Regions from separate parts of the Allobranchiibius sp. GilTou38 genome, predicted to be linked through region 1. Evidence: predicted binding sites of a transcription regulator. Region 1 holds the regulator's gene; each other region holds the start of a gene.
The links. The regulator HrcA, encoded in region 1, represses chaperone genes, less so after heat shock. The targets are predictions, from matches to a motif close to TTNGCACTCGNNNNNNNCGAGTGCNAA.
Positions count from the first base shown of each region.

Region 2: the regulator HrcA is predicted to act here: its motif matches at 2,376-2,402, upstream of groL (chaperonin GroEL).
Region 3: the regulator HrcA is predicted to act here: its motif matches at 3,116-3,142, upstream of groES (co-chaperone GroES).

Region 1 is NZ_JAGEKN010000016.1:27,540-32,251, reverse strand. It holds gene JOB34_RS16520 (PhoH family protein) at 1-279, opposite strand, end outside; gene JOB34_RS16515 (16S rRNA (uracil(1498)-N(3))-methyltransferase) at 329-1,075, opposite strand; gene dnaJ (molecular chaperone DnaJ) at 1,080-2,204, opposite strand; gene hrcA (heat-inducible transcriptional repressor HrcA) at 2,263-3,303, opposite strand; gene JOB34_RS16500 (DUF3097 domain-containing protein) at 3,424-4,299, shown strand; gene JOB34_RS16495 (hypothetical protein) at 4,296-4,712, shown strand, end outside.
Region 2 is NZ_JAGEKN010000005.1:120,537-125,248, forward strand. It holds gene JOB34_RS03995 (aminotransferase class I/II-fold pyridoxal phosphate-dependent enzyme) at 1-272, opposite strand, end outside; gene groL (chaperonin GroEL) at 626-2,254, opposite strand; gene JOB34_RS04005 (DUF3263 domain-containing protein) at 2,503-2,808, opposite strand; gene JOB34_RS04010 (CopG family transcriptional regulator) at 2,972-3,175, shown strand; gene JOB34_RS04015 (hypothetical protein) at 3,172-3,891, shown strand; gene JOB34_RS04020 (pyridoxal-dependent decarboxylase) at 4,020-4,712, opposite strand, start outside.
Region 3 is NZ_JAGEKN010000017.1:55,655-60,366, forward strand. It holds gene tsaD (tRNA (adenosine(37)-N6)-threonylcarbamoyltransferase complex transferase subunit TsaD) at 1-493, shown strand, start outside; gene JOB34_RS16800 (glycoside hydrolase family 3 N-terminal domain-containing protein) at 515-1,525, opposite strand; gene JOB34_RS16805 (hypothetical protein) at 1,545-1,694, shown strand; gene JOB34_RS16810 (class I SAM-dependent methyltransferase) at 1,831-3,054, opposite strand; gene groES (co-chaperone GroES) at 3,302-3,595, shown strand; gene groL (chaperonin GroEL) at 3,745-4,712, shown strand, end outside.

The DNA.
Region 1 (4,712 bases):
CACGGCGTCCCGGTTGAGCGGCTGACCGTTGTCGATGATGACGAGCAGCTCGTCGATCAGCTCTTCGACCAGCGCCATGTCGGCCGGGAGCCCCTCGAGGTGGAACTCGTTGCCGCGGACGTGGATCAGCAGGTTGGGAAAGGAGCGCTCGATGGTGCGCAGCAACTCGTCCCGCGGGCCGAGGAGGGTGACCATGGCCACGTCGGGCGGGATCTGCACGGTGTGGCCGGCCCTCACGGGCTGACCGATCTGCTCGGCGGGGCGGTCCTGTTCTGTCATTGTGTGGCCATTCTACGGGCGTGATCCGGCCTGGATCGACCCGAATTGCTCACCAGCGCAACCGCGCGGACAGCACCGCGAGCGCGGCAGGACCAGCTGTCGAGCTGCGCAGGACGGACGGACCGAGGCGTACGACGTCGGCGCCGGCCGCGACGAGGCTCGCGCGCTCCTGGTCGCTCACCCCGCCCTCCGGGCCCACCACCAGTGCGACCCGGTCGCCGTCACCCAGACCGTCGAGGTCCAGCGCGCCGATGGCGCTCGTCGCCTCCTCGTGAAGCAACACCACCCGCGCACCCGCCAGGCGATCTGCCAGCTGAGCGCTGGTGGCCAGCGGCTCGACCACCGGAAGCGTGGCCCGACGCGCCTGTTTCGCGGCGGCCGACACCACGCTCTCCCACTTGCGGTGCGAGCGGACGGCGCGGTCCCCGCGCCACTGCACGACGCATCGTTCGGCGGCCCACGGCACGACCGCGTCGACTCCCAGCTCGGTGGCCGCCTCGATCGCCAGCTCGTCCCGGCCGCCCTTGGCCAGCGCCTGCACCAGCACGAACCGGGGTCCGCGGGAATCGGGCCGCTCCAGCGCGTCGATGAGGACCGCCAGCATGTCGTCCTCGGCCGCGTCGACCCGACCTACGGCGACCACTCCGGACCCGTCGGACAGCTGCACCGGCTCCCCCGGCGCCATCCGGCGAACCCGCACGGCGTGGCGACCCTCCGGTCCCGTGAGTGTGATGACCGCGCCCGCGCTCGCCTGTGCCAGCGACCCGGGCTCGGCGTAGAACATCGGCGCGGTCACGGCGTCACTTCTGCTTGAACGCGTCGCGCAGCTTGCCCAGCAGGCCCTGGCCGACCGGCTGGAAATTGGCCTCGGGCGACTCCTCGCCACGCTCCTTGGCCAGCAGCCGCAGCAACTCCTCCTGCTGGGTGTCCAGGCGGGTCGGCGTCCGCACGTTGGCGTGCACGAGCAGGTCACCGCGCACCCCCGAGCGCAACCTGGTGACGCCGAGCCCCTTCAGCGTGATGACGTCACCGGGCTGGGTGCCCACGCGGATGCCCACCTCGCGGACTCCGTCGAATGTCTCCAGGGGCAGCTCGGTGCCCAGCGCCGCCGCGGTCATCGGCAGCTCGACCGAGCAGTGCAGGTCATCGCCCTGTCGCTGGAAGGTCGCGTGCTTGCGCACCCGGACCTCGATGTAGAGGTCGCCGGCCGGGCCGCCGCCGGGGCCGACCTCGCCCTCGCCGGTGAGCTGGATGCGGGTGCCGGTGTCGACGCCCGCGGGCACCTTGATCGTGATGGTGCGACGGTCGCGCACCCGGCCCTCGCCGGAGCACTCGAAGCACGGGTCGGTGATGACCTCACCGAAACCGCGGCACGCGGCGCAGGGGCGGGTCGTCATGACCTGACCGAGGAAGGAGCGCTGCACCTGCTGCACCTGGCCGGCGCCGCGGCACACGTCGCAGGTGCGCTTGCCGGTGCCGGCGCGGGCGCCGCTTCCCTCACACGTGTGACAGACGGCCGCAGTGTCGAAGGTGATGTCCTCCTCGCTGCCGAAGACCGCTGTCCGCAGGTCCACGTCGACGGGGATGAGCGCGTCCTGGCCGCGTTGGGCGCGCGAGCGCGGGCCGCCACCGCCGGCAGCCGTGCCGCCGAAGAACGCGTCCATGATGTCGCTGAAGGAGAATCCCTGGCCGAAGCCGGCGGCACCCTGGCCGCCGTACGGGTCCTGACCCATGTCGTACGACGACTTCTTCGTGGGGTCCGACAGCACGTCGTACGCCTGGGAGACGGCCTTGAACTCCTCGGACGCCTCGTCACCGGGGTTGACGTCCGGGTGCAGCTTGCGGGCGAGGCGGCGGTAGGCGCGCTTGATCTCTTCCGGGCTGGCGTCCCGTGAGACGCCGAGGACGGAGTAGTAGTCGTTCACGAAAATCCTTGTCAGCTGGTCGTCTTCAAGCAGTACATGGCCGGTAGCGAACCGGCGGTCAGCGTTGGTCGAGAATCTCGGACACGTAGCGCGCGACCGCTCGCACGGCCGCCATCGTGCTGGGGTAGTCCATCCGGGTCGGACCGAGGACGCCGAGCCCGGCGGTCGAATCCGCTCCATACGTGGAACTGACCACCGAGGCGCCGCGCAGTCCGTCGACGGTGTTCTCGGCGCCGATGCGCACGGCCACCGAATCGCCGGACACGCTGCTCGTCAGACTCATCTGTCCGAGTAAACGCAGCAGGACCACATGTTCTTCCAGCGCCTCGAGCACGGGGCCGATCGTCATCGGGAAGTCGCTGACGGATCGGGCCAGGTGAGCGGTGCCCGCCAGCGCGACCCGTTCCTCCCGCTGCTGGGCCAGGGCGTCGGCCAGAACGGCGATCACCAGACCCGCGGTCTCGCGATGCTCGGGGGCGATGCGGTCGATGACCGCCGGCAGCAGACGAATGCCCTCGGACCAAGTCGCGCCGGCGACGGCCTCGTTGACCCGATCGCGCAGGGTCCGAAGCAACTGCTGACCGGCCTCGGTGACCAGGTCGACGTCCACCTGCACGATGCGCTGCTCGACCCGCCCGTTGGACAGGATCACCACGGCCATCAGGCGGTCGCCGTCGAGGGAGACCAACTCGGTGTGCCGGATCGTCGCGGGGTTGAGCGAGGGGTACTGCATCACGGCGACCTGGTTGGTCAGCGACGACATCAGTCGTACCGTGCGGTCAACCACGTCGTCGAGATCGACGGCCTGTGCGAGGAAGGTCTGCACCGCGGCGCGCTCCGCCCGGGACATCGGCTTGATCTCGTTCAGTCGGTCGACGAACGCGCGGTAGCCGGCGTCGGTGGGCACCCGGCCGGCGGAGGTGTGCGGGGCGGTGATGAGCCCCTCTTCCTCCAGGACGGCCATGTCGTTGCGGACGGTGGCGGCGCTCACCCCGAGGCGGTGGCGGTCGAGCAGCGCCTTGGAACCCACGGGTTCGGACGTCGCGACGTAGTCCTGCACGATCGCGCGCAGCACGTGCTGGCGGCGTTCTTCGCTCATGTCACCTCCCGAGACGGTGTCGGCTGGCACTCCACTTCGTCGAGTGCCAAGTCTACGTGCTCCGCGGCGCTGCGCGTGTCCTCCCTGCCGGCCTCGGCCGGGGGCCCCTACCCTCGTGCCGTGACCCCAGACCGCTACGGCGCCGACGTGCTCTCCGGTGACTGGCGCGCGCCCCGCCGCGGTCGGTCCGTGCCCCTCCCGGCCGAGGTCGGCGTCGTCGTCGAGGACGTCGAGACCGGCTGGTGCGGGGCCATCACCAGCGTGGAGAAGGCCGGTGGGATGCACGTGGTGCACCTGGAGGACCGGCGCGGACGCAGCAAGGCGTTCCCCCTCGGGCCGGGGTTCCTGGTTGACGGCAGACCGGTGGAGCTGGTGGCGGTGAAGGACACCACCGCGATCGACGCCACCCGCAATGCCGCCACCAGGACCGCCAGCGGCTCCCGTGCAGTGGCCGGGGTCACGGCCCGCGTCGCCGCCGGATCGCGCATCTTCGTCGAGGGCCGCCACGACGCAGAGCTGGTGGAGAAGGTCTGGGGCGACGACCTGCGGATCGAGGGGGTCGTGGTCGAGCTGCTCGAGGGCGTCGACGACCTGACGTCGGTGATCCGCGACTTCAAGCCGACCGCTCGACGCCGGATGGGCGTGCTCGTCGATCATCTGGTCCCCGGGACCAAGGAGGCCCGGATCGTCGCGGGGGCGATGGCGTCGCCGTACGCCGGAGAGCACGTCCTCGTCGTCGGCCACCCGTACATCGACGTGTGGCAGTCGGTGCGTCCCGAGCGGCTGGGCTGGCAGCAGTGGCCGGTGATCCCCCGCGGCCGGTCCTGGAAGCACGGGATCCTCGCCGAGCTCGGCTGGCCGCACGAATCCCAGGCCGACGTCGCGCGCGGGTGGAAGCAGATCCTCGCGACCGTGCGCACCTACGCCGACCTCCAGCCGGAGCTGCTCGGCCGGGTCGAGGAACTCATCGACTTCGTCACCGTGCCGTCGCCGTGAGCTCCTCCGGTCGCCCTGCCGTGGGGTTCCGCGCGGAGCTGGTCGCCGTCGTGGCCTCCGTGGGCGAGGACGGGCCGGCGGTGCTCGCCTCCGGCGACCCGCTGCAACTGCCCGCCGGGGAGCTGCGGGCCGACCACGACTCTCTGCAGGAGGGCGTGCGCGTCTTCGCCGCCGAGCAGACCGGGCACACGCTGGGCTACGTCGAGCAGCTCTACACGTTCGCCGACCTCGGACGCGGTGACGGCACCGGGCGGGTCATCTCGATCTCCTATCTCGGCCTGACCCGCGCCGACACCACCGCCGCCGAGTGGGCGGGCGCCTACACGTTGCTGCCCTGGGAGGACCGTCGCTCGGTCGGCACCGACCAGGAGCTCGTCGACGACCTGGCGCGGTGGGTGCGCGGTGTGCGAGGT
Region 2 (4,712 bases), on a different contig from region 1:
ACGTCCGGGAGCATCATCGCCTGAGCCGGGTCGACCGCCCAGTCCCACCGTTCCTTCGCGAAGTGCGCGAACGCCTCCTCCAGCGGACCCGGGGCCGCGTACCCCACGTCGCCCCGACGCAGCGCACCCTCGATGGCCTCGACCACGGGATCGCACGGCGCACAGTCCATCTCAGCGACCCATACCGGGATCACGTCCGGGTCGTAGGCACGCCACTTGATGCTCGTGCGCGTCGCGCGCAGTTCGTCCAGGCTCGCGTCGAGGATCGCCATCGCGCCATCGTCGCACCCGCTCCCGCTGCTTTCGGCAACCGTGCCCCTCTTCCTGAGCTGGGTACGACAGAACCGCCCCGCGCCATCTCTGGCGCGGGGCGGTCCCGGTGATTCGTCTGCGTTGTTCGCTTGCGTTTTTCGCGGAGTGGTCAGTCGGAGATTAATCCGTATCGGTTCAGCGCAGAAGCTGGTCCTTCTCGGTTCAGCTCAGAAGCTGTTCCATCCGGTTCAGCTGGGGAGCTGGCCCTTCTCGGTTCAGCTCAGAAGCTGTTCCTTCTGGGTTTCTGCCCCAGCCACTCCACTGCGGCCGCGGACTCGCTTCGCTCGTCCGCGACCTTCGTTGCGCGGCTGGGTCAGAAACCCATGCCACCCATCTCGTCGCCGCCACCCGGCGCCGCCGGCACGTTCTTCTCCGGCTTGTCGGCGATGACCGCTTCGGTGGTGAGGAAGAGCGCGGCGATCGACGCGGCGTTCTGCAACGCCGAGCGGGTCACCTTGGCCGGGTCGATGATGCCGGTGGCGACCATGTCGACGTACTCGCCGGTCGCGGCGTTCAGGCCTTCACCGGAGGGCAGGTTGCGCACCTTCTCGACCACGACGCCGGGCTCGAGGCCCGCGTTCGAGGCGATCTGCTTCAGCGGAGCCTCGGCGGCCACCTTGACGATGTTCGCACCCGTGGCCTCGTCGCCCTCGAGCTTGAGTCCACCCCACGCGGCGTCGGTCGCCTGCAGCAGCGCGACGCCACCACCGGCGACGATGCCCTCTTCGACGGCAGCCTTCGCGTTGCGGACGGCGTCCTCGATGCGGTGCTTGCGCTCCTTCAGCTCGACCTCGGTCGCAGCGCCCGCCTTGATGACGGCCACGCCACCGGCGAGCTTCGCGAGGCGCTCCTGGAGCTTCTCGCGGTCGTAGTCGGAGTCGGAGTTCTCGATCTCGGCGCGGATCTGGCTGACGCGACCGGCGATCTGGTCGGTGTCACCCGCACCCTCGACGATGGTCGTCTCGTCCTTGGTGACGACCACGCGACGCGCGGTGCCCAGCAGGTCCAGCTCCGCGGTGTCGAGCTTGAGGCCGACCTCCTCGGAGATGACCTGACCACCGGTGAGGATGGCGATGTCGCCGAGCATGGCCTTGCGACGGTCACCGAAACCGGGGGCCTTGACGGCAACCGACTTGAAGGTGCCACGGATCTTGTTGACCACCAGGGTCGACAGCGCCTCGCCGTCGACGTCCTCGGCGATGATCATCAGCGGCTTGCCGGACTGCATGACCTTCTCCAGCAGCGGCAGCAGGTCCTTGATGCTGGAGATCTTGGAGTTGACGACCAGGATGTACGGGTCGTCCAGCACCGTCTCCATGCGCTCGGTGTCGGTCACCATGTAGCCGGAGATGTAGCCCTTGTCGAAGCGCATGCCCTCGGTGAGCTCGAGCTCGAGCCCGAAGGTGTTGCTCTCCTCGACGGTGATGACGCCTTCCTTGCCGACCTTGTCCATCGCCTCGGCGATGAGCTCGCCGATCTGCGGGTCAGCGGCCGAGATGGAGGCGGTAGCAGCGATCTGCTCCTTGGTCTCGATCTCCTTGGCCTGGCTCAGCAGCGATGCGGACACCGCGGCCACGGCGGCCTCGATGCCGCGCTTGAGGGCCATCGGGTTCGCGCCGGCGGCGACGTTGCGCAGCCCCTCGCGGACCATGGCCTGGGCCAGCACGGTCGCCGTCGTCGTACCGTCACCGGCGACGTCGTCGGTCTTCTTGGCGACCTCCTTGACCAGCTCGGCGCCGATCTTCTCGTAGGGGTCCTCGAGCTCGATCTCCTTGGCGATGCTGACACCGTCGTTGGTGATCGTGGGGGCTCCCCACTTCTTCTCGAGCACCACGTTGCGGCCCTTGGGGCCGAGTGTGACGCGCACGGCGTCAGCGAGGATGTTCATGCCCCGCTCGAGGCCGCGGCGGGCCTCTTCGTCGAATGCAATGGTCTTGGCCATCTGCGTGGTCCTCCCACAGTGCGTACCGAAGCTGGCCGTACGACGCCCGCGACGGACGAGCCGCGCCTGCCCGGGTGTACGGATACCCGGCGGTGAGCGGCACTCGTCGGACGGCCACTGTCTGTCACTCTCATGGCGAGAGTGCTAACAGCATTATTGGCACTCGCCGCCCCCGAGTGCAAACGGCTGAGGCCCCACGGATCGCACCGGATGGCAGGCCGGACTTCAGGTCCGGCGGCTGGAGGGGGTCAGGCCTTCTCGCCCTGGTCGAACCCGAGTCGACGAGCGGTGCGCTGGCGCATCCGGCCGGCCCGCAGCCGCTGCAGTCGCTTGACCAGCATCGCGTCGTACGCGAGGGCGCCCGGGGTGTCGATCAGGGAGTTCAGCGCCTGGTAGTAGCGCGTGGAGCTGAGGTCGAACGTCTCGCGGATGGCCTGCTCCTTGGAGCCCTGCAGCTTCCACCAGGTGCGCTCGAAGTCCAGGATGCGACGGTCGCGATCGGACAGATCACTGGTGCGGTCGGCCCCCTGGACCTGCGCGTCGGCGACGCTCATGGGCAACCTTTCAGCCGTCGAGATGAACAGCCTCGACTATAGGAGCGAATCACACCCTTGTCATTCTGCTGCGGCGTGCCGTGACGGATGAGCCGGATGGGGCGATCTGGGAGCGTCTCGTCGACATCCTATGACTCGCCTGCTACTTTGCTAGTATTCTGTCATGGCAACTCGCGACCCCTCCTCCAAGGTGCAGTTCAACGTCTACCTCCCGCCCGACCTCGTGACCCGGGTGAAGCACCGGGCCGTCGACGAGGGCAGCAGCCTGTCCACCCTCGTCTCACGTGCGCTCACCGACTACCTCGACGGCGACGCCCACGAGCACCCCGGCACGCCCACGAGCACATCCACCGAAAGGGAGTCATGACCATGCCTCTGACCGTCGCCGCCATCCGCTACACCGACGACCTGCCGGCCATGCGGGAGTTCCTCGAGGTGCTCGGCCTCTCCCCCGCCGTCACGTCGTCCGGCTGGGTCGATCTGCACGCGGGTGCGGGCCGGGTCTGGCTGCATTCCGCCGGCGACGCGGACTCCCCGAGCGCCGCGGGCCAGACGAATCTGTGTTTCGAATCCTCGGACCTGATCGGCCTGGCCGAGCGACTCGGCACGACATACGTCGATGAGACCTTCGGCGCATCGCTGATGATCACCGATCCGCTGGGTGACGAGGTGCAGATCAACTCGGTGCACGCCGACACCTACGGCTACCAGACGCACGAACCGACGCCCGACGCCTCGATCTGCGTGGTGGCGGTCCGTTTCACCGATCCCGCGGGCCCCTACGTGCGGTTCCTCCGGACGCTGGGGCTCGAGCGCTCGATGAGCGCGGCGGACGGCACGTACGCGCAGTTCTCCGTGGGGACGGGCGCCGTGGGCCTGCACGTCGGCGACGGCACCTCCCTCACCGGCAGGTCCGGCGCTCTGGTGAGCCTGCGCCTGACCACGGCCCGCGACCTCGACACAGTCGCGAAGGACCTACAGGACCACGGCTACGCGGACGCGACCGTCATCCACGAGGACGACTCGAGGTCGGTCCACGTGACCGACCCGGACGGGCAACAGCTGCAGATCCGCGCCGCCTGAGGCGATCCGACGGCGAAACGAGAGCGTCGGCGTGGCCGGTTTGCGTCTGCGGCCAGGGCTGCAGCACTGGCCGCAGACGCAGAACCAGCACCGACGAACGTCCGCGCGCCGCGGGAGGTCCGGGCAGGTCAGGCCATCGAGTCGAGGATTGCGGTGATGTCGTCCTCGCTGGTGAGCGGGTTGACGATCGCGAAGCGCGCGAGCGTCTCCCCGTCGTGCGAGGTGGGCACCACGAACCCGTCCTGGCGCTCCAGCAGACCGTCGGACCAGCGGTGGTAGTCCGCGGGCTCCCAGCCGAGCCGGCGGAAGACCAGGATCGACAGGTCGGCGTGGCGCACGACCTCGAGGTAGTCGCGCGAGATCACCTGCGCCTCGGCGAACCGGGTCACCTCCAGGGTGCGCTCGATCGCCGCGCTGTACTTCTGTGTGCCGTTCGCGACCAGGGAGAACCAGAACGGCAGACCCCGCGCGCGCCGGGTGAGCCCCACCGAGTAGTCCGTGGGGTTCCAGTCCGGGGCGTCGGTGAGGACGTCGAGGTACGACGCGTGCTGGGTGTGCGCGGCCCGGGCCAGCGCCGGGTCGCGGTAGAGCAGCGCGCAGCAGTCGAACGGCGCGAAGAGCCACTTGTGCGGGTCGACGATGAAGGAGTCGCAGCGCTCGATGCCGGCGTACTTGGGCCGGACGCTGGGCGCGGCGAGCCCGGCGCCGCCGTACGCGCCGTCGCAGTGGAACCAGATGCCGAACTCCTCGCACACTGCGGCGACCGACTCCAGGTCGTCGATGATGCCGAAGTTGGTGGTTCCGCAGGTCGCCACGACGGC
Region 3 (4,712 bases), on a different contig from region 1:
CATCGATCAGGCTGCGGCGCAAGGAGATCCGCGGGCCATCACGTTCCCCCGCGGGTTGACCGCGCGCAAGGACCTGGAGCGGCACCGATTCGACTTCTCCTTCTCGGGGCTGAAGACGGCGGTCGTGCGGTGGGTGCAGGAGCGCGAGCGGGCGGGGGAGCCGATCCCGATCGCCGACGTGGCCGCCAGCTTCAACGAGGCGGTGGCCGACGTGCTGACCGGCAAGGCCATCGACGCCTGCCTGGAGTACGGCATCCACGACCTGCAGATCGGCGGCGGAGTGACGGCCAACAGCCGGCTGCGCGCGCTCGCCGAGCAGCGGTGCGCCGACGCCGGGATCAGCCTGCGGGTGCCGCGGGTGCGGTTGTGCACCGACAACGGCGCGATGGTCGCGGCACTCGGCGCGCAGGTCGTCTCTCGCGGACACGCGCCCAGTTCGTTCGCGCTGCCCGCCGATTCTTCGATGCCGGTGGAGATGGTCCAGGCGCTCTAGTCCCACCGTCCGGAGATCTCCTCAGCGGCAGCGGAGCAGGCCCAGGCCGGCCTTCGTGGCGAGCACCCGTCGTACGGCGGTCTGCACGACGCCGGCGAACGCCCGGTCCGCCGTCATCCGCGTCAGCAGTCCGCGCGTGAGCCCGGGGGCGAGGCCGGGCGCCGCGGTCAACAACACGTCGCCGCCGGCCTGCACGAACCGCACGGCCCGCTCGCCCACCGGGGTGACCGCCAGGGCAGGTGTGTTGACGTCGTCGGTGATGACCAGCCCGGCGAAACCCAGCCTGCCGCGCAGCAGCCCGGTCACCACCGCGCGCGAGAACACGGCGGACTGTCGGGCGTCCAGGCGCGGGTAGCGCGCCGAGGAGACCATCACGGCCTGGGCGCCCGCGCTGATGCCCGCGGCGAACGGCCCGAGGTAGGGGTCGGTGGTGCTCGCGACCGGGTCGGTGATGCCGGTCGAGCTGGTGTCGGTGTTGTCGGTGATCCGGCCGAGGCCCGGGAAGTGCTTGAGCGTGGCGGCCACCTGAGAGGACCGCATCCCGCGCACCACGTCACCGACGGCCCCCGCGACGACCCTGGGGTCGCTGCCGTACTCGCGGTGGAACGCGCCGATCGGTGCGTTCCGGGTGCCGATCGCCGCGGGCACGGTGTCGGCCACGGGTGCCAGGTCGAGATTGAGACCCGCGGCCCGCAGGGACCGGGCGAACGACGCGGCGTACGCCGTACGCGCAGCCGGGGACATCCGGGCCTGGGCCGTGGCCGATGCGATGGCCGGGAATCCGCTGCCGCGCAGCTCCTGCACCTGCCCGCCCTCCTGATCGGCGGCGATGAGCAGGCCGGGGGAGCCGGTGCTGCTCGCCTGCGCCTGCACGGCTGCCGACGCGGCGCTCACCGCCGCGGACCCCTGCCACCCGCCGGCGTAGTAGACCGAACCGACGTGCGATACGGCGATCGCCCGCCGCACGGCGCCGGCACCGCCGGTCGTCATCCCCACCATCACCAGTTGACCGGCACGTTGCGCGGGCGTCATCCGGTCCACGATCGAGTCGATGCAGGTGGCCGGTTCGGACCGCGCGCTCGCGCGCGTCGACGGTGTCGAGGTGCGGGTGGGTGTGCGCGTCGGGGTGCCGGACGACGACCCGTGGGCGCGGGACGTGGAAGGTGCCGCCGAGGTCGAGGAGGTCGACGGTGTCGCCTGAGCCGACGGGGTCGCGCTCGTCGTGCGGACCTGGGCGGCCGAGTCGCGCGCCGACGATGCCGCGTCGCCGCCACCGGAACACGCGGCGAGCGCGAGCACCACGGGCAGTGCGAGCGGTGCGAGACGGCGGCGGCCGGTCACAGCGGCGTCACAACCAGCACGACCTGCGCGCCGCCGACCCGGGTGATGACGATGGTGGTCGTCCGATCGCCCTGCAGGCGCAGTTGTCGGCGCAGCTGGTCGGCGTCCAAGGAGACCCCGCGCTTCTTGATGGTGAGGGTGCCGGTGTCCCGGTCGCGCAACAACGCGCGAAGCCCCTTCAGGTTGTAGGGCATGGCGTCGGTGATGGCATAGCGGCGCGCCCAGGGCAGCTGGACGTCGGCCAGCCCGGTGACGTACCCGACGCCCGGTGACAGCTCCCGGCCGTCGGCCGCGTTGACGAGGGCTCCCACGAGACCAGCCCGGATCACGGCGCGGTCCGGCTCGTAGAGGTAGGGGCCGAGGCGGGCAAGCTCCGCGGGCAGCGGCTGGGCGCCCAGCGCGTCGCGTTCGGTGACGAGCGCACTGACATGCTCTCGCACGACGCAGGCGGTGCGACCGGGCGTCCGCACGGTGGCGCCGGCCCAGAGCGCGCACTCCAGCACCTCCCCGTCGTACGACGTCCACTGCGCCTCGACCCCGGCCGGCACGGCCGCGTGCGGGAAGGACGGGCTGAGCTTGGCCCCGGCGGCGGGGGTGCGGGTGAGGTAGCCGCGGACGTCGTCCCACGACGGACTGATGTCCTCGAGCCGGAAGAGCCGGCGGGTGCGGCCCTGGGCGTCGGCCACCCCGGGTGTACGTCGCGCAGGGTCGAGCCAGATGCCACAGCCGCGGGCGTCCTCACCGCTCGGGATCGCGACGTCGTGCGCGGCCGTGTGCTGCACCTGGGCCCGCGGCCAGTGGCGCAGGTTGACGGCGGCGATGGCCGCGGTCGCCTCGTCGGTGTCGACGGCGGTGAGGGCGATCCCGGCCTTCGCCATTGCGATGGCGTCGGCCCCGATGCCGCAGCCCAGGTCGTAGACGTGGCGTACCCCGGCCTCGACGAACCGGGTCGCGTGGCGGGCGGCGATCCGTGTCCGGGTGGCCTGCTCCAGGCCGTCGCGGGTGAAGAGCATCTCGCGGGCCGCCGCACCGAACTTGGGCAGGGCCCGGGCGCGCAGGTCGGACTGGGTGAGCGCCGCGGAGACCAGTTCGGCGTCGAAACCCTCGCCGCGCAGCCTGGTGGCCAGGGACATTGCCTCGGACGCGTCGTACGGTGGCAGCGACTGCAGCAGGCCCCACCCCTCGCCCGACGCGAGCCGGTGCACCAGGGCGGGATCCATGGCGGACATTCTGACGTACGACGGGCTCGTGACGACCGCTGCCGCGGCCCTTCGTGCGGGTTTGGCACTCGAGTTGCACGAGTGCTAACGCCCGGCATAGATTCAGGGCTGGCACTCCCCCTGGGACAGTGCCAGTGCAGGCACCGAGGCCGACCCCGCGACGGCGTCCTCGATCGGCCTTCACCGGCGAGGGCCCAGGGACCACCAACTCCCTGCCATCGGCAGGCCACCAAGGAAGGTCCCCACCGTGTCGGTCAACATCACGCCACTCGAAGACCGCGTCGTCGTCAAGTCCGTCGAGGCCGAGCAGACCACCGCCTCCGGCCTGGTCATCCCGGACACCGCCAAGGAGAAGCCCCAGGAGGGTGAGGTCCTGGCCGTCGGCCCGGGTCGCATCGACGACCACGGCAACCGTGTCCCCCTGGACGTCGCCGTCGGCGACAAGGTCATCTACAGCAAGTACGGCGGCACCGAGGTGAAGTACTCCGGCGAGGAGCTGCTCATCCTCTCCGCCCGCGACATCCTCGCGGTCGTCAAGTAACTCCCGTCGTCACGTAGCTGACGACATCTCGTACGTCGCACGCCCCGGCTGTGGGCCCGTCATCAACACTGCCGGGCCCGCCGCCGGGGCGTCGTCGTACCAGCTGCCTGCCTCCCCGCACGCACCCACGAAACACTTAAGGACCACACATGGCTAAGACGCTGGAGTTCAACGACTCCGCCCGCAAGTCCCTCGAGCGCGGTGTCGACGCACTCGCGAACGCCGTCAAGGTGACGCTCGGCCCCAAGGGCCGCAACGTCGTCATCGACAAGAAGTGGGGCGCCCCCACGATCACCAACGACGGGGTGACCATCGCCCGCGAGGTCGAGCTGGACGACCCGTACGAGAACCTCGGCGCGCAGCTCGCCAAGGAGGTCGCCACCAAGACCAACGACGTCGCCGGTGACGGCACCACCACCGCCACGGTGCTCGCCCAGGCCATGGTCAAGGAAGGCCTGCGCAACGTCGCGGCCGGCGCCGCCCCGTCCGCACTGAAGCGCGGAATGGACAAGGCCGTCGAGGCCATCAACGACCGTCTGCTCTCCACCGCCCGTGAGCTCGAGGGCAAGGACGAGATCGCCCAGGTCGCCACCCTGTCCGCGCAGGACGGTACCGTCGGCTCGCTCATCGCCGAGGCCTTCGACAAGGTCGGCAAGGACGGCGTCATCACGGTCGAGGAGTCCTCCACCGCGATCACCGAGCTGGACTTCACCGAGGGCATGCAGTTCGACAAGGGCTACATCAGCCCGTACTTCGTCTCCGACCCCGAGCGGATGGAGGCCGTCCTGGAGGACGCCTACATCCTGATCAACCAGGGCAAGATCTCCGCCGTCGCCGACGTCCTTCCGCTGCTGGAGAAGGTCGTGCAGGCCGGCAAGCCGCTGCTGATCATCGCCGAGGACATCGACGGTGAAGCCCTGTCGACCCTGGTGGTCAACAAGATCCGCGGCACGTTCAACGTCGTCGCGGTCAAGGCGCCCGGGTTCGGTGACCGCCGCAAGGCCATGCTGCAGGACATCGCCATCCTCACCGGCGGCCAGGTCGTCGCCGAGGAGATCGGTCTGAAGCTGGACCAGGTCGGCCTCGAGGTGCTGGGTCAGGCCCGTCGCACCGTCGT